DNA from 4 places in the Metabacillus sediminilitoris genome. Region 1 is predicted to be linked to each of the others. Evidence: a T-box and tRNA genes for the amino acid it is inferred to sense, from the RefSeq annotation. Region 1 holds a T-box; the other regions hold tRNA genes.
What was found. The T-box of region 1 lies ahead of serS (serine--tRNA ligase). A T-box ahead of a tRNA ligase gene usually reads a tRNA of that ligase, here a tRNA-Ser.
Positions count from the first base shown of each region.

Region 2: it encodes a tRNA-Ser, which carries the amino acid that the T-box ahead of serS (serine--tRNA ligase) is inferred to sense. The anticodon was not compared.
Region 3: it encodes a tRNA-Ser, which carries the amino acid that the T-box ahead of serS (serine--tRNA ligase) is inferred to sense. The anticodon was not compared.
Region 4: it encodes a tRNA-Ser, which carries the amino acid that the T-box ahead of serS (serine--tRNA ligase) is inferred to sense. The anticodon was not compared.

Region 1 is NZ_CP046266.1:20,735-25,728, reverse strand. Features, by position in the region: gene serS (serine--tRNA ligase) at 177-1,454, opposite strand; T-box leader at 1,519-1,740, opposite strand; gene pdxT (pyridoxal 5'-phosphate synthase glutaminase subunit PdxT) at 1,803-2,378, opposite strand; gene pdxS (pyridoxal 5'-phosphate synthase lyase subunit PdxS) at 2,397-3,284, opposite strand; gene GMB29_RS00085 (IS1182 family transposase) at 3,613-4,983, opposite strand.
Region 2 is NZ_CP046266.1:619,006-623,999, forward strand. Features, by position in the region: rRNA gene GMB29_RS03225 (23S ribosomal RNA) at 1-2,658, shown strand, start outside; rRNA gene rrf (5S ribosomal RNA) at 2,736-2,851, shown strand; tRNA gene GMB29_RS03235 (tRNA-Glu) at 2,895-2,969, shown strand; tRNA gene GMB29_RS03240 (tRNA-Val) at 2,985-3,060, shown strand; tRNA gene GMB29_RS03245 (tRNA-Thr) at 3,103-3,178, shown strand; tRNA gene GMB29_RS03250 (tRNA-Ala) at 3,215-3,287, shown strand; tRNA gene GMB29_RS03255 (tRNA-Ser) at 3,296-3,388, shown strand; tRNA gene GMB29_RS03260 (tRNA-Met) at 3,409-3,485, shown strand; tRNA gene GMB29_RS03265 (tRNA-Asp) at 3,562-3,638, shown strand; tRNA gene GMB29_RS03270 (tRNA-Phe) at 3,692-3,764, shown strand; tRNA gene GMB29_RS03275 (tRNA-Tyr) at 3,805-3,888, shown strand; tRNA gene GMB29_RS03280 (tRNA-Trp) at 3,896-3,969, shown strand; tRNA gene GMB29_RS03285 (tRNA-His) at 3,981-4,056, shown strand; tRNA gene GMB29_RS03290 (tRNA-Gln) at 4,336-4,410, shown strand; tRNA gene GMB29_RS03295 (tRNA-Cys) at 4,420-4,493, shown strand; tRNA gene GMB29_RS03300 (tRNA-Gly) at 4,506-4,579, shown strand; tRNA gene GMB29_RS03305 (tRNA-Ile) at 4,710-4,786, shown strand; tRNA gene GMB29_RS03310 (tRNA-Asn) at 4,798-4,872, shown strand; tRNA gene GMB29_RS03315 (tRNA-Ser) at 4,876-4,966, shown strand; tRNA gene GMB29_RS03320 (tRNA-Arg) at 4,978-4,994, shown strand, end outside.
Region 3 is NZ_CP046266.1:230,034-235,027, forward strand. Features, by position in the region: gene GMB29_RS01265 (Tex family protein) at 1-899, shown strand, start outside; gene cmpA (cortex morphogenetic protein CmpA) at 909-1,022, opposite strand; gene GMB29_RS01275 (SprT family protein) at 1,257-1,715, shown strand; tRNA gene GMB29_RS01280 (tRNA-Asn) at 1,836-1,910, shown strand; tRNA gene GMB29_RS01285 (tRNA-Ser) at 1,914-2,004, shown strand; tRNA gene GMB29_RS01290 (tRNA-Glu) at 2,018-2,089, shown strand; tRNA gene GMB29_RS01295 (tRNA-Asp) at 2,179-2,255, shown strand; tRNA gene GMB29_RS01300 (tRNA-Gln) at 2,393-2,467, shown strand; tRNA gene GMB29_RS01305 (tRNA-Lys) at 2,474-2,549, shown strand; tRNA gene GMB29_RS01310 (tRNA-Leu) at 2,562-2,647, shown strand; tRNA gene GMB29_RS01315 (tRNA-Leu) at 2,659-2,744, shown strand; tRNA gene GMB29_RS01320 (tRNA-Arg) at 2,840-2,916, shown strand; tRNA gene GMB29_RS01325 (tRNA-Pro) at 2,923-2,999, shown strand; tRNA gene GMB29_RS01330 (tRNA-Gly) at 3,013-3,086, shown strand; rRNA gene GMB29_RS01335 (16S ribosomal RNA) at 3,189-4,738, shown strand; rRNA gene GMB29_RS01340 (23S ribosomal RNA) at 4,916-4,994, shown strand, end outside.
Region 4 is NZ_CP046266.1:306,535-311,528, forward strand. Features, by position in the region: rRNA gene GMB29_RS01610 (23S ribosomal RNA) at 1-1,080, shown strand, start outside; rRNA gene rrf (5S ribosomal RNA) at 1,288-1,403, shown strand; tRNA gene GMB29_RS01620 (tRNA-Glu) at 1,448-1,522, shown strand; tRNA gene GMB29_RS01625 (tRNA-Val) at 1,542-1,617, shown strand; tRNA gene GMB29_RS01630 (tRNA-Lys) at 1,642-1,717, shown strand; tRNA gene GMB29_RS01635 (tRNA-Leu) at 1,730-1,815, shown strand; tRNA gene GMB29_RS01640 (tRNA-Gly) at 1,826-1,900, shown strand; tRNA gene GMB29_RS01645 (tRNA-Leu) at 1,906-1,991, shown strand; tRNA gene GMB29_RS01650 (tRNA-Arg) at 2,005-2,081, shown strand; tRNA gene GMB29_RS01655 (tRNA-Ala) at 2,092-2,164, shown strand; tRNA gene GMB29_RS01660 (tRNA-Met) at 2,185-2,258, shown strand; tRNA gene GMB29_RS01665 (tRNA-Ile) at 2,315-2,388, shown strand; tRNA gene GMB29_RS01670 (tRNA-Ser) at 2,395-2,487, shown strand; tRNA gene GMB29_RS01675 (tRNA-Met) at 2,508-2,584, shown strand; tRNA gene GMB29_RS01680 (tRNA-Asp) at 2,661-2,737, shown strand; tRNA gene GMB29_RS01685 (tRNA-Phe) at 2,897-2,969, shown strand; tRNA gene GMB29_RS01690 (tRNA-Tyr) at 3,010-3,093, shown strand; tRNA gene GMB29_RS01695 (tRNA-His) at 3,109-3,181, shown strand; tRNA gene GMB29_RS01700 (tRNA-Gly) at 3,194-3,267, shown strand; tRNA gene GMB29_RS01705 (tRNA-Ile) at 3,388-3,464, shown strand; tRNA gene GMB29_RS01710 (tRNA-Asn) at 3,476-3,550, shown strand; tRNA gene GMB29_RS01715 (tRNA-Arg) at 3,641-3,714, shown strand; gene adh (aldehyde dehydrogenase) at 4,044-4,994, shown strand, end outside.

The sequences.
Region 1 (4,994 bases):
GTATTGACAAGAATTAATTTAACACATTATCAATATGCTTGTCAACTAAATATAAACTTTTTTCATAAAAAAATGATATGCTTTTTTATAGGCTATCCTGCTTACTAAAGAACGATACATAATACGAGAGAAGTCTGTGCCATAAAGTCTTCTCTCGTACACAAATATTCTAATTCCTATAAACAAATTCGTTCCTTATTCCCCATGTATGGTCTTAATACTTCAGGAATAATGACAGAACCATCCTCTTGCTGATAATTTTCTAAAATAGCCGCAACCGTTCTTCCGATTGCCAAACCAGAACCATTCAGAGTATGAACATGTTCAACCTTTGCCTTTGGATCGCGTCTGAAGCGAATGTTTGCACGTCGTGCTTGGAATGCCTCAAAGTTACTGCAAGAAGAAATCTCACGATACGTCCCATAGCTTGGGAGCCAAACTTCAAGATCATATTTCTTAGCAGCTGTGAAGCCTAAATCAGCTGTACACATGCTTAATACACGGTATGGCAACCCTAATAGCTGAAGCACCTTTTCAGCGTGCCCTGTCAGCTTTTCAAGCTCCTCATATGAATCCTCTGGCTTAACAAATTTAACAAGTTCAACTTTATTAAATTGATGTTGACGAATTAGGCCCCGCGTATCTCTTCCAGCAGATCCTGCCTCTGAACGGAAGTTTGCACTATATGCAACATAACTAATAGGTAACTGTTCAACAGTTAAAATTTCTTCACGATGTAAGTTTGTTACTGGAACTTCGGCAGTTGGAATTAAAAAGTAATTCTCCCCAGCAATTTTGAATGCATCTTCCTCAAATTTCGGTAATTGACCAGTACCAGTCATACTTTCGCGATTTACAATGAATGGCGGTAAAATTTCTGTATAACCATGTTCATCAACATGAAGATCAAGCATAAAGCTATAAAGCGCTCTTTCAAGTCTAGCACCTAGACCGCGGTAAAATACGAAGCGGCTTCCGGTTACTTTACCGGCTCTTTCAAAATCTAAAATTTGTAATGAATCAGCTACTTCCCAGTGTGGCTTCGGTTCAAATTCAAATTCAGGAAGCTCACCCCATTTTCGAATCTCAATGTTATCATCTTCTGTGTCACCGATAGGAACACTTTCATGCGGGATATTTGGAATTGATAAAAGTAACGTATCTAATTCAGCTTCAACCTCACGCAATTGATCATCATAACCTTTAATGTTATCGCCAACTTCTTTCATCTCTTTGATTAAATGATCTGCATCTTGTTTTTCTCTTTTTAATTGCGCGATTTGAGAAGATACTTCATTTCGTTTGCTTTTTAATTCTTCTGTAAGAGAGATTAACTCTCTTCTCTTCATATCTAGCTCTTCAAATTTACCGAAGTCAGTTAGATCCTCGCCTCGATTAGATAATTTTTCTTTCACTTCTTCAAAATTAGTCCGTAAATACTTAATATCAAGCATGTCTCATTCTCCTTTTTTTAGGAAATAACCCTATATTTTTAAACAACAAAAAACTCCCATCCCCAAAAGGGACGAGAGTTACCCGCGTTGCCACCCTAGTTAAAGACACATGAAGTATCTTTCACTTAATGAATAACGGTCATAACCGGAATTGCCTACTTTAACAGAATATTAGTTCAGCGATTCATTCAAGGATGGATTCGCAAGTATCTAACACCGATTTCCACCAACCATCGGCTCTCTACAGATAGAATATCCTGCTACTAGTTCCTATCAACATGTTTACATATTTGATTGAGTAATGATAATTTACTACAAGTATACAGCATCTTCAAGTTTTTTATACTACTACTTCGACTCTTTTACCATATTAATGAATAATTGAGTCATGCGATGATCATCCGTTAATTCAGGATGGAATGAACATCCAAGAAACTGTCCTTGACGTGCTGCAACGATACGGCCATTATGCTTTGATAAGATTTCAACATCTTCTCCAACTTCAACAATGTGTGGAGCACGAATAAAAACGCCTACAAAGTCTTCACCGACACCCGTAATCATTAGCTCAGCCTCAAAGCTATCCTTTTGTCGTCCAAATGAATTACGTTCTACCGTTACATCTAGCACTCCTAAATGTGGTTCACTATATCCGACAAGATTTTTTGCAAGAATAATTAAACCAGCACATGTGCCAAACATAGGCTTTCCATCTTGAGCAAACTTCTTTAAAGGCTCCATAAAATCATATTTATCAATAAGGCGACGCATTGTTGTACTTTCTCCGCCTGGAATAATTAGTCCATCAACCTCTTCTAGCTGGCTGACGTTCTTAACGACTACGCCTTCAGCACCACATGCTTCGATTGAATGAATATGTTCTCTTACAGCGCCTTGTAATCCTAAAACACCGATTTTTAGCATTTTAATAACTCCTTTTAATTACCAACCGCGCTCTTGCATTCTTTGCTCAGGTAAAAGACTAGAAATTTCGATTCCTTGCATTGCTGAACCTAGGCCTTTTGAAAGCTTAGCAATTAGTTCATAGTCTTGATAGTGTGTCGTTGCTTCAACGATTGAACGAGCAAATTTAGCTGGATTTTCAGATTTAAAAATACCTGAACCAACAAATACACCATCTGCACCTAGCTGCATCATTAACGCAGCATCTGCTGGAGTCGCTACACCACCTGCTGCAAAGTTAACTACTGGTAATTTTCCTTCTTTTTTAATTTGAAGAAGAAGTTCAAATGGAGCACCAAGATTTTTTGCTTCTGTCATTAATTCATCTACACTCATAGCAACTACCTTGCGAATTTGTGCATTTACTTTACGCATATGACGCACAGCTTCAACAATGTTTCCTGTACCAGGCTCACCTTTTGTACGAAGCATTGAAGCACCTTCAGCAATACGGCGAGTTGCTTCACCTAAATCACGGCATCCACATACGAAAGGAACTGTGAACTCACTTTTTAGTAAATGGAATTCTTCATCTGCAGGAGTCAGTACTTCACTTTCATCAATGTAGTCTACTCCCATTGCTTCAAGCACACGAGCTTCCACGATGTGTCCAATACGTGCCTTTGCCATTACCGGGATAGAAACTGCATTCATTACTTCTTCAACGATTGTAGGATCTGCCATTCTAGCAACTCCGCCAGCAGCACGGATATCTGCAGGAACACGCTCAAGCGCCATTACTGCTACTGCACCAGCTTCCTCAGCAATTTTAGCTTGCTCTGCATTAACAACGTCCATAATGACGCCGCCTTTTTGCATTTCTGCCATCCCACGTTTTACGCGATCAGTACCTGTTGTATTACTCATTCTGTTTGTCCCCCTTATGTAATTTCCTAAGCATAGGATTTGTAATAGAGTTGATTAAAATTCACCTAAGCTATATTTTATCCTAACTTATAAAAAAATCATATAGAAATTAATGCAATTAGTTAAACAATTCCTAAATCATCCACTATTCTATCATTTTTGCTATTATATATGTATTTTTGTTACGAATCTCTATCATTTTTTCAAAAAAAAAGACTCCCGATTAGGGGCTGTTGACAAAGGGGAAAGGAGCGTTTGCTCCTTTCCCTTTTGTTATATTTTCTTAGCTAATCGGTCGTTTTACCTTCTTTCTTTCATCCTTTCTAGGTTAATCTAACACCTTTATCATTCGTTTTAAGTTTAAAGCCAACGCAGAAAAGAGACATTGTTCCAAGATTTTTTCAATGCCCCTTTTATAGGTTTTATATAAGTTATGCTTCATCTTCATCGTACCAAAGGATCCTTCACACCACACCCTTCTTAGTTTTTGAACCCATTTATATTCATTTGTTTTCGCTCTTTCTGCATTTGCTTCCAGTAGCTCATGGGCAATTGGACGGCCAATCGTCCGTTTACTGGCTGTGGGTCCAAAACAAGAATCTCTTAATGGACAGACTTTACAGTCTCTGGCCTTCGCTGAATACGTTTTTATGTATTGTCCTTTCTTCGATTGGGCTAGGTGAGTAAAGCTCAACACCTTTTGATTGAGACAAATGTAAGCATCCCTTTCGCCAATATAGGTAAATTCTCTATAAGACGTGGAGTCAGAAGCCGAATTGGATTCGGTGGGACTGATGTATCCGATAATTCCAAGAGAATTCAGTCCATGATAAATCGGGGTGGTGTCATACCCTCGGTCGGCTCCTGCCTTTTTAATATCCAAACCGAACTTTTCCTGGGTCACGTTGAGCCTTTCAACAAAGAGTTCACAATCATTGAGGTTTCCAGCCGTTGGATGAATATCGACAATAATGCCATTTGCCGCATCAATGCTTGTATGCGCTAAATAATGGGGGCCGCCTGGTTTCCCTGGACGGTTCAGCAAACCGGAATCTGGATCAGTTGTCACCACTGAAGTGGTAATGGTTATTGGGCCTTTAGGTTTTCGACCGCGTTTTTGTGTGCCTGCTTCTTTTCGTTTCTCTTCCAGTTCCATCTCGATCTTTTTTGCTTCTTCTTCAAGCGTATTCAGGTACTGGGAAGGGGTTTGGGTCACTTCCACTTTTTGAACTTTGTCTTTCGCTGCACTCGCTTTGATATGAGTCGAATCAGTGACGATGACTTCTCCGGTTACGATCCCTTTATCAACACAGAGCTGAATAATGTGGTCAAAGATTTCCTGAAATACTTTCCCATCTTTAAATCGTCTGCGCCGGTTTTGGCTAAATACGGAATGATCGGGGACGGGATCAGTCAAATCCAGTCCTAAGAACCAGCGGTACGCAAGGTTTAGGATCACTTCCTTTTCCAGCTGTCGTTCGGAATCAATATTGAATAAATAGCCAATCAAGATCATTTTAAATAACAGCACCGGATCTAGAGATTTTCGTCCAACCTTTGAATAATACTTTTCCATCTTCTTATAGATAAAGGAGAAGTCAATCTTCTCCTGAATGATTCTCAAAACATGATCAGAAGGAACAAACGAGTTTAAATCAATAAACTCCAATTTCCCTTGCGTTTCTTCTTTACGGCCCATCATAAGAAATC
Region 2 (4,994 bases), 600 kb from region 1:
AACCAAGAGGCTTGCCTCTTGGGGTTGTAGGACACTCTATACGGAGTTACAAAGGAACGGAGTAAATGAAGAGGTCTGGAAAGGCCCGTCAAAGAAGGTAACAACCCTGTAGTTGAAACTTCGTTCCCTCCAGAGTGGATCCTGAGTACGGCGGGACACGTGAAATCCCGTCGGAAGCAGGGAGGACCATCTCCCAAGGCTAAATACTCCCTAGTGACCGATAGTGAACCAGTACCGTGAGGGAAAGGTGAAAAGCACCCCGGAAGGGGAGTGAAAGAGATCCTGAAACCGTGTGCCTACAAGTAGTCAAAGCCCGTTAATGGGTAATGGCGTGCCTTTTGTAGAATGAACCGGCGAGTTACGATCCCGTGCAAGGTTAAGTTGATGAGACGGAGCCGCAGCGAAAGCGAGTCTGAATAGGGCGAAAGAGTACGTGGTCGTAGACCCGAAACCAGGTGATCTACCCATGTCCAGGGTGAAGTTCAGGTAACACTGAATGGAGGCCCGAACCCACGCACGTTGAAAAGTGCGGGGATGAGGTGTGGGTAGCGGAGAAATTCCAATCGAACTTGGAGATAGCTGGTTCTCTCCGAAATAGCTTTAGGGCTAGCCTTGAAATTGAGAGTCTTGGAGGTAGAGCACTGATTGGACTAGGGGCCCCCATCGGGTTACCGAATTCAGTCAAACTCCGAATGCCAAAGACTTATGTTCAGGAGTCAGACTGCGAGTGATAAGATCCGTAGTCAAGAGGGAAACAGCCCAGACCACCAGCTAAGGTCCCAAAGTATACGTTAAGTGGAAAAGGATGTGGAGTTGCTTAGACAACCAGGATGTTGGCTTAGAAGCAGCCACCATTTAAAGAGTGCGTAATAGCTCACTGGTCGAGTGACTCTGCGCCGAAAATGTACCGGGGCTAAACGTATCACCGAAGCTGTGGATTGTTCTTACGAACAATGGTAGGAGAGCGTTCTAAGGGCTGTGAAGCTAGACCGGAAGGACTAGTGGAGCGCTTAGAAGTGAGAATGCCGGTATGAGTAGCGAAAGAGGGGTGAGAATCCCCTCCACCGAATGCCTAAGGTTTCCTGAGGAAGGCTCGTCCGCTCAGGGTTAGTCGGGACCTAAGCCGAGGCCGAAAGGCGTAGGCGATGGACAACAGGTTGAAATTCCTGTACCACCTCCTCACCATTTGAGCAATGGGGGGACGCAGAAGGATAGGGTAAGCGCGCTGTTGGATTAGCGCGTCCAAGCAGTTAGGCTGACAACGAGGCAAATCCCGTTGTCGCAAAGGCTGAGCTGTGATGGCGAGGGAAATATAGTACCGAAGTTCCTGATTCCACACTGCCAAGAAAAGCCTCTAGCGAGGTGAGAGGTGCCCGTACCGCAAACCGACACAGGTAGGCGAGGAGAGAATCCTAAGGTGAGCGAGAGAACTCTCGTTAAGGAACTCGGCAAAATGACCCCGTAACTTCGGGAGAAGGGGTGCTTTTTCAGGGCTTGCCCTGCGAAAAGCCGCAGTGAATAGGCCCAGGCGACTGTTTAGCAAAAACACAGGTCTCTGCGAAGCCGCAAGGCGAAGTATAGGGGCTGACGCCTGCCCGGTGCTGGAAGGTTAAGGGGAGAGGTTAGCGCAAGCGAAGCTTTGAACCGAAGCCCCAGTAAACGGCGGCCGTAACTATAACGGTCCTAAGGTAGCGAAATTCCTTGTCGGGTAAGTTCCGACCCGCACGAAAGGCGTAACGATCTGGGCACTGTCTCAACGAGAGACTCGGTGAAATTATAGTACCTGTGAAGATGCAGGTTACCCGCGACAGGACGGAAAGACCCCGTGGAGCTTTACTGTAGCCTGATATTGAATTTTGGTACAGCTTGTACAGGATAGGTAGGAGCCTGAGAAGCCGGAGCGCTAGCTTCGGTGGAGGCGTCGGTGGGATACTACCCTGGCTGTATTGAAATTCTAACCCGCAGCCCTTATCGGGCTGGGAGACAGTGTCAGGTGGGCAGTTTGACTGGGGCGGTCGCCTCCTAAAATGTAACGGAGGCGCCCAAAGGTTCCCTCAGAATGGTTGGAAATCATTCGTAGAGTGTAAAGGCACAAGGGAGCTTGACTGCGAGACCTACAAGTCGAGCAGGGACGAAAGTCGGGCTTAGTGATCCGGTGGTTCCGCATGGAAGGGCCATCGCTCAACGGATAAAAGCTACCCCGGGGATAACAGGCTTATCTCCCCCAAGAGTCCACATCGACGGGGAGGTTTGGCACCTCGATGTCGGCTCATCGCATCCTGGGGCTGTAGTCGGTCCCAAGGGTTGGGCTGTTCGCCCATTAAAGCGGTACGCGAGCTGGGTTCAGAACGTCGTGAGACAGTTCGGTCCCTATCCGTCGTGGGCGTAGGAAATTTGAGAGGAGCTGTCCTTAGTACGAGAGGACCGGGATGGACGCACCGCTGGTGTACCAGTTGTCTTGCCAAAGGCATAGCTGGGTAGCTATGTGCGGAAGGGATAAGTGCTGAAAGCATCTAAGCATGAAGCCCCCCTCAAGATGAGATTTCCCATAGCGCAAGCTAGTAAGATCCCTGAAAGATGATCAGGTTGATAGGTCAGAGGTGGAAGCGCGGTGACGTGTGGAGCTGACTGATACTAATCGATCGAGGACTTAACCTAATATATATGCGTTAAACAAAGTGAATTGAATTGTGAATCGTTATCTAGTTTTGAAGGAACAACCTTCAAACTAAATGTCTGGTGACGATGGCGAAGAGGTCACACCCGTTCCCATGCCGAACACGGAAGTTAAGCTCTTCAGCGCCGATGGTAGTTAGGGGTTTCCCCTTGTGAGAGTAGGACGTTGCCAGGCAAAAGCCCCTTAGTTGGGGCTATTATTTTGTCAATTTATAATTGGCCCGTTGGTCAAGCGGTTAAGACACCGCCCTTTCACGGCGGTAACACGGGTTCGAATCCCGTACGGGTCACCATTTACACCTTTCATTGGAGGATTAGCTCAGCTGGGAGAGCATCTGCCTTACAAGCAGAGGGTCGGCGGTTCGATCCCGTCATCCTCCACCATTATTAAGTACAAATAAATTAATTCAACAATATTTTAATTATGCCGGTGTAGCTCAATTGGTAGAGCAACTGACTTGTAATCAGTAGGTTGGGGGTTCAAGTCCTCTCGCCGGCACCATTTTTCTTAATGGAGAATTTGGATATTCTAATTTATGGGGCCTTAGCTCAGCTGGGAGAGCGCCTGCTTTGCACGCAGGAGGTCAGCGGTTCGATCCCGCTAGGCTCCACTTATGATGGAGGAATACCCAAGTCCGGCTGAAGGGATCGGTCTTGAAAACCGACAGGGGTGTCAAAGCCCGCGGGGGTTCGAATCCCCCTTCCTCCTCCATAATTAATTCTCTTTATTGTCGCGGGGTGGAGCAGTCCGGTAGCTCGTCGGGCTCATAACCCGAAGGTCGCAGGTTCAAATCCTGTCCCCGCAACCAATTTTAGTTGACGATGCTACGTTGGTTATTCTTCTTAGCGAGGAAACATAGTAGTGCTGTTAAGTGGAACCAAAATGGTCCGGTAGTTCAGTTGGTTAGAATGCCTGCCTGTCACGCAGGAGGTCGCGGGTTCGAGTCCCGTCCGGACCGCCATTTTATTCCAGTAGGAGTAACAACTACTAATGACATGGAAATAGATTGTGTGTGGCTCGGTAGCTCAGTCGGTAGAGCAATGGACTGAAAATCCATGTGTCGGCGGTTCGATTCCGTCCCGAGCCACCTTTAAACATAATCTGATTTGTATTCTTCTAAATCATATGGAGGGGTAGCGAAGTGGCTAAACGCGGCGGACTGTAAATCCGCTCCTTAGGGTTCGGCAGTTCGAATCTGCCCCCCTCCACCATTTTAATAGGGGCATAGTTTAACGGTAGAATAGAGGTCTCCAAAACCTTTGATGTGGGTTCGATTCCTACTGCCCCTGCCAATTTTATAATGGCGATTGTGGCGAAGTGGTTAACGCATCGGATTGTGGTTCCGACATTCGTGGGTTCGATTCCCATCAGTCGCCCCATTTTTTATTAGAGGGAATAGGTTTCAATTAGCGCTACACATAAGAGTTGTTAGAAAGAAAAATTTGATGAAATTGTACAGATTTTATTAAGTTTTAAAATTGACTTGGTAGTGACTATTTCCTAGAAGAATAACTATCTTGCGGGTTTTGCATGCTAGAATAGTTTTTTTAAATAAAGGCGATACTGAGTGAGTAGTTTTTATCTTGCTTTAAAGTATACTTAGTAGTCGACGATATTTCGTGCAGCATATTCTGGAAGTTTTGCATGAAGCTAATCAATGGGCTATAGCCAAGCGGTAAGGCAACGGACTTTGACTCCGTCATTCGTTGGTTCGAATCCAGCTAGCCCAGCCATATTTATAAGGCATCATAGCCAAGTGGTAAGGCAGAGGTCTGCAAAACCTTTATCCCCGGTTCAAATCCGGGTGGTGCCTCCAATATTTCGATATGCGGGTGTAGTTTAGTGGTAAAACCTCAGCCTTCCAAGCTGATGATGAGGGTTCGATTCCCTTCACCCGCTCCAAAATGTGAAATGCGTAGGCGACTGTTCAGCTTTGAGAGACGATGGAGAGCTGGTCATGCAAATCCTGGTTTTGGATTTGTGGGAACAGATCGAAGCGGCCGAAAAGCTAGGAGCCGAAGCTAGACAAAATGGGCCTATAGCTCAGCTGGTTAGAGCGCACGCCTGATAAGCGTGAGGTCGATGGTTCGAGTCCATTTAGGCCCACCATTTTATTTTATTCCGCAGTAGCTCAGTGGTAGAGCTATCGGCTGTTAACCGATCGGTCGTAGGTTCGAGTCCTACCTGCGGAGCCATATGGGGAAGTACTCAAGTGGCTGAAGAGGCGCCCCTGCTAAGGGTGTAGGTCGTGTAAGCGGCGCGAGGGTTCAAATCCCTCCTTCTCCGCCATATTATTTCATGCGCCTTTAGCTCAGCA
Region 3 (4,994 bases), 210 kb from region 1:
ATTTAGCTAGAGAAGAATTTCCTGATTTACAAGTTGAAGAGAGAAGTGCAGTTTCGATTGCAAGAAGACTCCAAGATCCTTTGGCTGAACTAGTGAAAATTGATCCAAAGTCTGTTGGAGTTGGGCAATACCAGCATGATGTTTCGCAAAAAAAGTTAAATGAATCATTAACATTTGTTGTTGAAACAGTAGTAAACCAAGTTGGTGTGAATGTTAATACTGCTTCATCTTCACTCCTTCAGTATGTGGCTGGCTTAAGTAAAGCGGTGGCTAATAATATTGTTAAAAAGAGAGAGGAACTCGGACGTTTTTCTAATAGAAAACAATTAAAAGACATACCTCGTTTAGGAGCTAAAACGTATGAGCAATGTATTGGCTTTCTAAGAGTAAATGAGGGTAATCAACCTCTTGATCGAACAAGTATTCATCCTGAAAGATATCCAGAGGTAAACAAATTACTAGATCAATTAGGCGCGACTGTATCTGATTTGGGAAGTGAAGATTTAAAAAACAAAGTCAAAAGTATCAATCACAAGGAAGTAGCAGATGTTCTTTCGATAGGTGAGTTAACTCTTAAAGATATTTGTGATGCGTTAATACGTCCTGAAAGGGATCCCCGTGATGATGTTGCAAAACCATTATTGAAGAAGGATGTACTGAAATTAGAAGACTTGCAACAAGGAATGGAATTACAAGGAACGGTAAGAAATGTAGTGGATTTTGGTGCCTTTGTCGATATTGGTGTTAAGCAGGACGGTCTTGTTCATATCTCTAAATTAAGTAAATCCTTTGTAAAACATCCTCTTGATATTGTAGCTGTTGGTGATGTAGTAACAGTATGGGTAGATGATGTTGATTTTAAAAAGGGAAGAGTAGCCTTAACAATGGTGAAAAGTTAAAACACTGCTTTATGAGCAGTGTTTTTCTTTATAAAAAAACCAACATTGATTCAATAATTTGATTTGATAACGATTTTTTTCATAAAATGCTCGCTGCATTTGATTTTGTAACCATGATGGCATTGATCATTCCTCCTTATTTATTATCGCAAATTAACGGGCAGTCATTCACTACTTTAAGACGTAGAGGGTCTGATGTAGACTGGGGGGCTGGCCGTATATGCTTATTATTATTTATAATAATCAGTGGATAAAGAAACTTCCTACTATAGAAGTCTCGCTTTATAATGGAGTATGGGTGTTTATAATGTATGCGGATTGCTAGTACAGAGTTACTAAAAGTTGGGGGAATCAATAATGGATGATATGAAGCTTCAACAACTTGTTGAAGAAATATCCTTGAACTATTTTCATAAACCATTTAATCATCAAGTGACCTTTAATAAAAGACTTAGAACGACTGGAGGAAGGTATCTATTAAGAAGTCATAATATAGATATTAATCCAAAATACTATATCGAACATGGTCTAGAAGAAATAATCGGTATCATTAAACATGAATTATGTCACTACCATTTACATTTAGAGGGGAAAGGATATAAACATGGAGATAAAGATTTTAAAGACTTGCTAAAAGAAGTCGGAGCACCAAGGTTTTGCAAACCTCTAAAGAAAGAAATAAAGTCAAATAGTGCTCCCCTCATTTATAAATGTAAAAGCTGTTCGCTTATTTATAAAAGGAAGAGAAAGGTAGATACTACTAGACTTGTCTGTGGAAAATGCGGAGGGAAAATCTATCTTTATAAAAAGGGTTGACGCGGAATAGTATGCTGTGATAAATTATAAAAGCCGTCGCTGATGGGACTTAATTATTAAGAATAAGTCTTGACAGGACAAGATGCCCTTTATATAATAAAGGAAGTCTGTAATGATTATTCCGCAGTAGCTCAGTGGTAGAGCTATCGGCTGTTAACCGATCGGTCGTAGGTTCGAGTCCTACCTGCGGAGCCATATGGGGAAGTACTCAAGTGGCTGAAGAGGCGCCCCTGCTAAGGGTGTAGGTCGCGTAAGCGGCGCGAGGGTTCAAATCCCTCCTTCTCCGCCATATATTATATTACGGCCCGTTGGTCAAGCGGTTAAGACACCGCCCTTTCACGGCGGTAACACGGGTTCGAATCCCGTACGGGTCATATCATATCGTGGAAAAACAGGAAGTGGGCACTTGTGAGAACAATGCACAAAACTCACCTCCTATTTATTTCCGTAAAATTCAACATTTGGTCCGGTAGTTCAGTTGGTTAGAATGCCTGCCTGTCACGCAGGAGGTCGCGGGTTCGAGTCCCGTCCGGACCGCCATTCAAGTTATTGGTAAAAAATAACGCTTGAGTTGATGGAACAGATATGATAATATTAAATTCTTGTTATTTCAAAGGAAGTTTTAATAAGTGGTTGTGGTGATTGTTCACGGGAGTGAAATCACGCAATAATTTCAATGGGCTATAGCCAAGTGGTAAGGCAACGGACTTTGACTCCGTCATTCGTTGGTTCGAATCCAGCTAGCCCAGCCATTATTAGAGCCATTAGCTCAGTCGGTAGAGCATCTGACTTTTAATCAGAGGGTCGAAGGTTCGAGTCCTTCATGGCTCACCATATACACACCTTGCGGGTGTGGCGGAATTGGCAGACGCGCTAGACTTAGGATCTAGTGTCCTTGTGACGTGGGGGTTCAAGTCCCTTCACCCGCACCAAAGGTTTTTTCGCGGTCGTGGCGGAATGGCAGACGCGCTAGGTTGAGGGCCTAGTGGGGGCGACCCCGTGGAGGTTCAAGTCCTCTCGGCCGCACCAAAAGAAATAAAAAAGATGTTGACTTTGATGTTAAGAAGTGTTATGATATAAAAGTCGCTTCTCAATAACGGCGAACTTAGGATGCAAGTTAAAATGCGCCCGTAGCTCAATTGGATAGAGCGTTTGACTACGGATCAAAAGGTTAGGGGTTCGACTCCTCTCGGGCGCGCCATAATGACGGGAAGTAGCTCAGCTTGGTAGAGCACTTGGTTTGGGACCAAGGGGTCGCAGGTTCGAATCCTGTCTTCCCGACCAGACTTGTCGTAATGCGGGTGTAGTTTAGTGGTAAAACCTCAGCCTTCCAAGCTGATGATGAGGGTTCGATTCCCTTCACCCGCTCCAAAAAATGATCTTTGAAAACTAAACAAAACCAAGCGTGCCAACGTTAATTTCGATTAACAAAACGTACTATATAGTACAAAAATTATGAGCTACATCAACTCTTTATTGGAGAGTTTGATCCTGGCTCAGGACGAACGCTGGCGGCGTGCCTAATACATGCAAGTCGAGCGAATCTGAGGGAGCTTGCTCCCAAAGATTAGCGGCGGACGGGTGAGTAACACGTGGGTAACCTGCCTGTAAGATTGGGATAACTCCGGGAAACCGGAGCTAATACCGGATAATATTTCGAACCGCATGGTTCGACATTGAAAGATGGCTTCGGCTATCACTTACAGATGGACCCGCGGCGCATTAGCTAGTTGGTGAGGTAACGGCTCACCAAGGCGACGATGCGTAGCCGACCTGAGAGGGTGATCGGCCACACTGGGACTGAGACACGGCCCAGACTCCTACGGGAGGCAGCAGTAGGGAATCTTCCGCAATGGACGAAAGTCTGACGGAGCAACGCCGCGTGAACGATGAAGGCCTTCGGGTCGTAAAGTTCTGTTGTTAGGGAAGAACAAGTACCAGAGTAACTGCTGGTACCTTGACGGTACCTAACCAGAAAGCCACGGCTAACTACGTGCCAGCAGCCGCGGTAATACGTAGGTGGCAAGCGTTGTCCGGAATTATTGGGCGTAAAGCGCGCGCAGGTGGTTTCTTAAGTCTGATGTGAAAGCCCACGGCTCAACCGTGGAGGGTCATTGGAAACTGGGGAACTTGAGTGCAGAAGAGGAAAGTGGAATTCCAAGTGTAGCGGTGAAATGCGTAGAGATTTGGAGGAACACCAGTGGCGAAGGCGACTTTCTGGTCTGTAACTGACACTGAGGCGCGAAAGCGTGGGGAGCGAACAGGATTAGATACCCTGGTAGTCCACGCCGTAAACGATGAGTGCTAAGTGTTAGAGGGTTTCCGCCCTTTAGTGCTGCAGCAAACGCATTAAGCACTCCGCCTGGGGAGTACGGTCGCAAGACTGAAACTCAAAGGAATTGACGGGGGCCCGCACAAGCGGTGGAGCATGTGGTTTAATTCGAAGCAACGCGAAGAACCTTACCAGGTCTTGACATCCCACTGACCGGTATAGAGATATACCTTTCCCTTCGGGGACAGTGGTGACAGGTGGTGCATGGTTGTCGTCAGCTCGTGTCGTGAGATGTTGGGTTAAGTCCCGCAACGAGCGCAACCCTTGATCTTAGTTGCCAGCATTCAGTTGGGCACTCTAAGGTGACTGCCGGTGACAAACCGGAGGAAGGTGGGGATGACGTCAAATCATCATGCCCCTTATGACCTGGGCTACACACGTGCTACAATGGATGGTACAAAGGGCTGCAAGACTGCGAAGTCAAGCCAATCCCATAAAACCATTCTCAGTTCGGATTGCAGGCTGCAACTCGCCTGCATGAAGCCGGAATCGCTAGTAATCGCGGATCAGCATGCCGCGGTGAATACGTTCCCGGGCCTTGTACACACCGCCCGTCACACCACGAGAGTTTGTAACACCCGAAGTCGGTGGGGTAACCGTAAGGAGCCAGCCGCCTAAGGTGGGACAGATGATTGGGGTGAAGTCGTAACAAGGTAGCCGTATCGGAAGGTGCGGCTGGATCACCTCCTTTCTAAGGAAAATGAGGCACACTTGGTTTTTGTTTAGTTTTGAGAGATCATTCTGATCTTTCTTTAATATGTTCTTTGAAAACTAGATAACGATAACAATTCAAGTAATTCACTGAGTTTAAACGCTTAGTTTAGTGATTCTCTTAATAATTGATTAAAACGACATCAATGATGTCAAAGGTTAAGTTGTTAAGGGCGCACGGTGGATGCCTTGGCACTAGGAGCCGATGAAGGACGGTACTAACACCGATATGCTTC
Region 4 (4,994 bases), 290 kb from region 1:
TAGGGGCTGACGCCTGCCCGGTGCTGGAAGGTTAAGGGGAGAGGTTAGCGCAAGCGAAGCTTTGAACCGAAGCCCCAGTAAACGGCGGCCGTAACTATAACGGTCCTAAGGTAGCGAAATTCCTTGTCGGGTAAGTTCCGACCCGCACGAAAGGCGTAACGATCTGGGCACTGTCTCAACGAGAGACTCGGTGAAATTATAGTACCTGTGAAGATGCAGGTTACCCGCGACAGGACGGAAAGACCCCGTGGAGCTTTACTGTAGCCTGATATTGAATTTTGGTACAGCTTGTACAGGATAGGTAGGAGCCTGAGAAGCCGGAGCGCTAGCTTCGGTGGAGGCGTCGGTGGGATACTACCCTGGCTGTATTGAAATTCTAACCCGCAGCCCTTATCGGGCTGGGAGACAGTGTCAGGTGGGCAGTTTGACTGGGGCGGTCGCCTCCTAAAATGTAACGGAGGCGCCCAAAGGTTCCCTCAGAATGGTTGGAAATCATTCGTAGAGTGTAAAGGCACAAGGGAGCTTGACTGCGAGACCTACAAGTCGAGCAGGGACGAAAGTCGGGCTTAGTGATCCGGTGGTTCCGCATGGAAGGGCCATCGCTCAACGGATAAAAGCTACCCCGGGGATAACAGGCTTATCTCCCCCAAGAGTCCACATCGACGGGGAGGTTTGGCACCTCGATGTCGGCTCATCGCATCCTGGGGCTGTAGTCGGTCCCAAGGGTTGGGCTGTTCGCCCATTAAAGCGGTACGCGAGCTGGGTTCAGAACGTCGTGAGACAGTTCGGTCCCTATCCGTCGTGGGCGTAGGAAATTTGAGAGGAGCTGTCCTTAGTACGAGAGGACCGGGATGGACGCACCGCTGGTGTACCAGTTGTCTTGCCAAAGGCATAGCTGGGTAGCTATGTGCGGAAGGGATAAGTGCTGAAAGCATCTAAGCATGAAGCCCCCCTCAAGATGAGATTTCCCATAGCGTAAGCTAGTAAGATCCCTGAAAGATGATCAGGTTGATAGGTCAGAGGTGGAAGCGCGGTGACGTGTGGAGCTGACTGATACTAATCGATCGAGGACTTAACCTAAATAGAAAAGCGGAAGAAGCCCGCTTAAATCCATAGGGCATTGGAGCGCTCGAGAAGAAGTCGTACTTTGACTTCGCAGGAGAGTGTGAAATGACCGTAGGATTTGGCTTCTGGAGCTGGACAATGTAAGAGTATAAACTCAGTTGAGTGAATGAATTGTGAATCGTTATCTAGTTTTGAAGGAATATCCTTCAACATATACATTTATCTGGTGACGATGGCGAAGAGGTCACACCCGTTCCCATGCCGAACACGGAAGTTAAGCTCTTCAGCGCCGATGGTAGTTAGGGGTTTCCCCTTGTGAGAGTAGGACGTTGCCAGGTAAAGCCCCTTATTTGGGGCTATTATTTTGTAAAATTTTGTTGTTGGCCCGTTGGTCAAGCGGTTAAGACACCGCCCTTTCACGGCGGTAACACGGGTTCGAATCCCGTACGGGTCACCATTTCATTTATCTTTAATTTGGAGGATTAGCTCAGCTGGGAGAGCATCTGCCTTACAAGCAGAGGGTCGGCGGTTCGATCCCGTCATCCTCCACCATTGATTCAATATTCATTTTATATTGAGCCATTAGCTCAGTCGGTAGAGCATCTGACTTTTAATCAGAGGGTCGAAGGTTCGAGTCCTTCATGGCTCACCATTTACACACCTTGCGGGTGTGGCGGAATTGGCAGACGCGCTAGACTTAGGATCTAGTGTCTTTATGACGTGGGGGTTCAAGTCCCTTCACCCGCACCATTTAAATATTGCGGAAGTAGTTCAGTGGTAGAACACCACCTTGCCAAGGTGGGGGTCGCGGGTTCGAATCCCGTCTTCCGCTCCAGATATGCCGGGGTGGCGGAACTGGCAGACGCACAGGACTTAAAATCCTGCGGTAGGTGACTACCGTACCGGTTCGATTCCGGTCCTCGGCACTTCATATAATATGCGCCCGTAGCTCAATTGGATAGAGCGTTTGACTACGGATCAAAAGGTTAGGGGTTCGACTCCTCTCGGGCGCGCCAATTAAAACATGGGGCCTTAGCTCAGCTGGGAGAGCGCCTGCTTTGCACGCAGGAGGTCAGCGGTTCGATCCCGCTAGGCTCCACTTAACATCCTTTATATTATGGCGGTGTAGCTCAGCTGGCTAGAGCATTCGGTTCATACCCGAAAGGTCGTGGGTTCGACTCCCTCCGCCGCTATTAAAATTAAATAATTGTCCTAAATAGTATTATTGACAATTAAACTCATGAATATTGGACCCTTAGCTCAGTTGGTTAGAGCAGACGGCTCATAACCGTCCGGTCGTAGGTTCGAGTCCTACAGGGTCCATTTATTGGAGGAATACCCAAGTCCGGCTGAAGGGATCGGTCTTGAAAACCGACAGGGGTGTCAAAGCCCGCGGGGGTTCGAATCCCCCTTCCTCCTCCATATTTAATTCTCTTTATTGTCGCGGGGTGGAGCAGTCCGGTAGCTCGTCGGGCTCATAACCCGAAGGTCGCAGGTTCAAATCCTGTCCCCGCAACCAAATTTAGTTGACGATGCTACGTTGGTTATTCTTCTTAGCGAGGAAACATAGTAGTGCTGTTAAGTACAACCAAAATGGTCCGGTAGTTCAGTTGGTTAGAATGCCTGCCTGTCACGCAGGAGGTCGCGGGTTCGAGTCCCGTCCGGACCGCCATTATTTTACAAAAACACTTATCTCAAGTAAAAGGGTTTCGATAAGCGAAAAGGTCGAGGAAACGACTAAGCGAACACCGGAGCGTATGTAAATACGTGAGGATGTGAGTGCAGGAGTTGACGTAGAGATTTGAAGCTTAGCGGAAGCCGAAAACAATTTGGCTCAGTAGCTCAGTCGGTAGAGCAATGGACTGAAAATCCATGTGTCGGCGGTTCGATTCCGTCCTGAGCCACCTTTAAACTTATTCTTGTTTGTATTCATCTAAATCACATGGAGGGGTAGCGAAGTGGCTAAACGCGGCGGACTGTAAATCCGCTCCTTAGGGTTCGGCAGTTCGAATCTGCCCCCCTCCACCAATTAGAATATACGTGGCGATTGTGGCGAAGTGGTTAACGCATCGGATTGTGGTTCCGACATTCGTGGGTTCGATTCCCATCAGTCGCCCCTTTTATGTTTGCGGGTGTAGTTTAGTGGTAAAACCTCAGCCTTCCAAGCTGATGATGAGGGTTCGATTCCCTTCACCCGCTCCAAAATTTGAAATACATAGGCGACTGTTCTGCTTTGAGAGCTGGTCATGCAAATCCTTGTTTTGGATTTGTGGGAACAGTTTGAAGTGGCCGAAAAGCTAGTAGCCGAAGTTAGACAAAAATGGGCCTATAGCTCAGCTGGTTAGAGCGCACGCCTGATAAGCGTGAGGTCGATGGTTCGAGTCCATTTAGGCCCACCATTTTATTTTATTCCGCAGTAGCTCAGTGGTAGAGCTATCGGCTGTTAACCGATCGGTCGTAGGTTCGAGTCCTACCTGCGGAGCCATTTTTTATTTGGAGCTGCAAATGCTATAGAGGTAATAATACTAATTGTCAGTGACAATAGTGGTTCCAATGTCTATTTTATACATATCATGCGCCTTTAGCTCAGCAGGATAGAGCAACAGCCTTCTAAGCTGTCGGTCAGAGGTTCGAATCCTCTAAGGCGCGTAAAAAACTAATCCACTTATTGGATTAGTTTTTTTAATATATACTTTTACAATAACTCCTATCATAATACCTCATTTAAATCCACTTAATGCTACATTCATTTAGGCTGTGTTTCTTCTACTTACCAAGTGCGAAAACTAGCTAGCTTATATCCTCTTACCATTAATCTTCACGGTCTCATAGAAAAATATTGGTTTTGTCCTCCTATAGGTAATAAAATCCTTTTTTTAGAATAAAATATATCGGTAGTTTAAGTAACGCTTACATAAAAACTTCTTGAAGGCTATCAATCTTTTATTTGTTATCCATAAATAATAGGAGGGATTCTAATGATTTTTTCACAACCTGGCACGAGGGGATCTAAAGTTAGTTTTAAATCGCGATATGAAAATTATATTGGTGGAGAGTGGACAGCGCCAGTTAAAGGTGAATATTTTGAAAATGTTTCACCGGTAAATGGACATGCTTTTTGCGAAGTGCCTCGTTCTACTGCAGAAGATATCGAGCTTGCACTTGATGCAGCACATGCAGCAAAAAAAGCATGGGGAGAATCGTCTGCTGCTGTACGTGCAAATATATTAAATAAGATTGCTGATCGCATTGAAACAAATTTAGAAATGCTAGCTGTTGCTGAAACATGGGATAACGGTAAACCAATTAGAGAAACATTAAATGCAGATATTCCCTTAGCAATAGATCATTTTCGTTATTTTGCTGGAAGCATACGTTCTCAGGAAGGTAGTATCAGTGAAATAGATAAAGACACTGTTGCTTATCACTTTCATGAACCATTAGGTGTAGTGGGACAAATTATTCCATGGAACTTTCCAATTTTAATGGCAACTTGGAAATTAGCTCCAGCTTTAGCTGCAGGAAACTGTGTTGTATTAAAACCTGCAGAACAAACGCCTGTAAGTATCTTAATTTTAATGGAATTAATTGCAGACCTGTTACCAAAAGGTGTAGTTAATATTGTTAACGGTTTTGGTTTAGAAGCAGGCAAGCCACTCGCAATTAGTAATAGAGTTGCTAAAGTTGCATTTACAGGAGAAACAACGACTGGACGTCTAATTATGCAATATGCTTCCCAGAATTTAATACCAGTTACACTAGAGCTTGGAGGTAAGTCCCCTAATATATTCTTTGAAAATGTAATGGAAAAAGACGACGACTTTTTAGATAAGGCGATTGAAGGTTTTGTTATGTTTGCTCTTAATCAGGGAGAAGTTTGTACATGCCCATCACGTGCTTTAATTCAAGAATCTATTTATGATGATTTT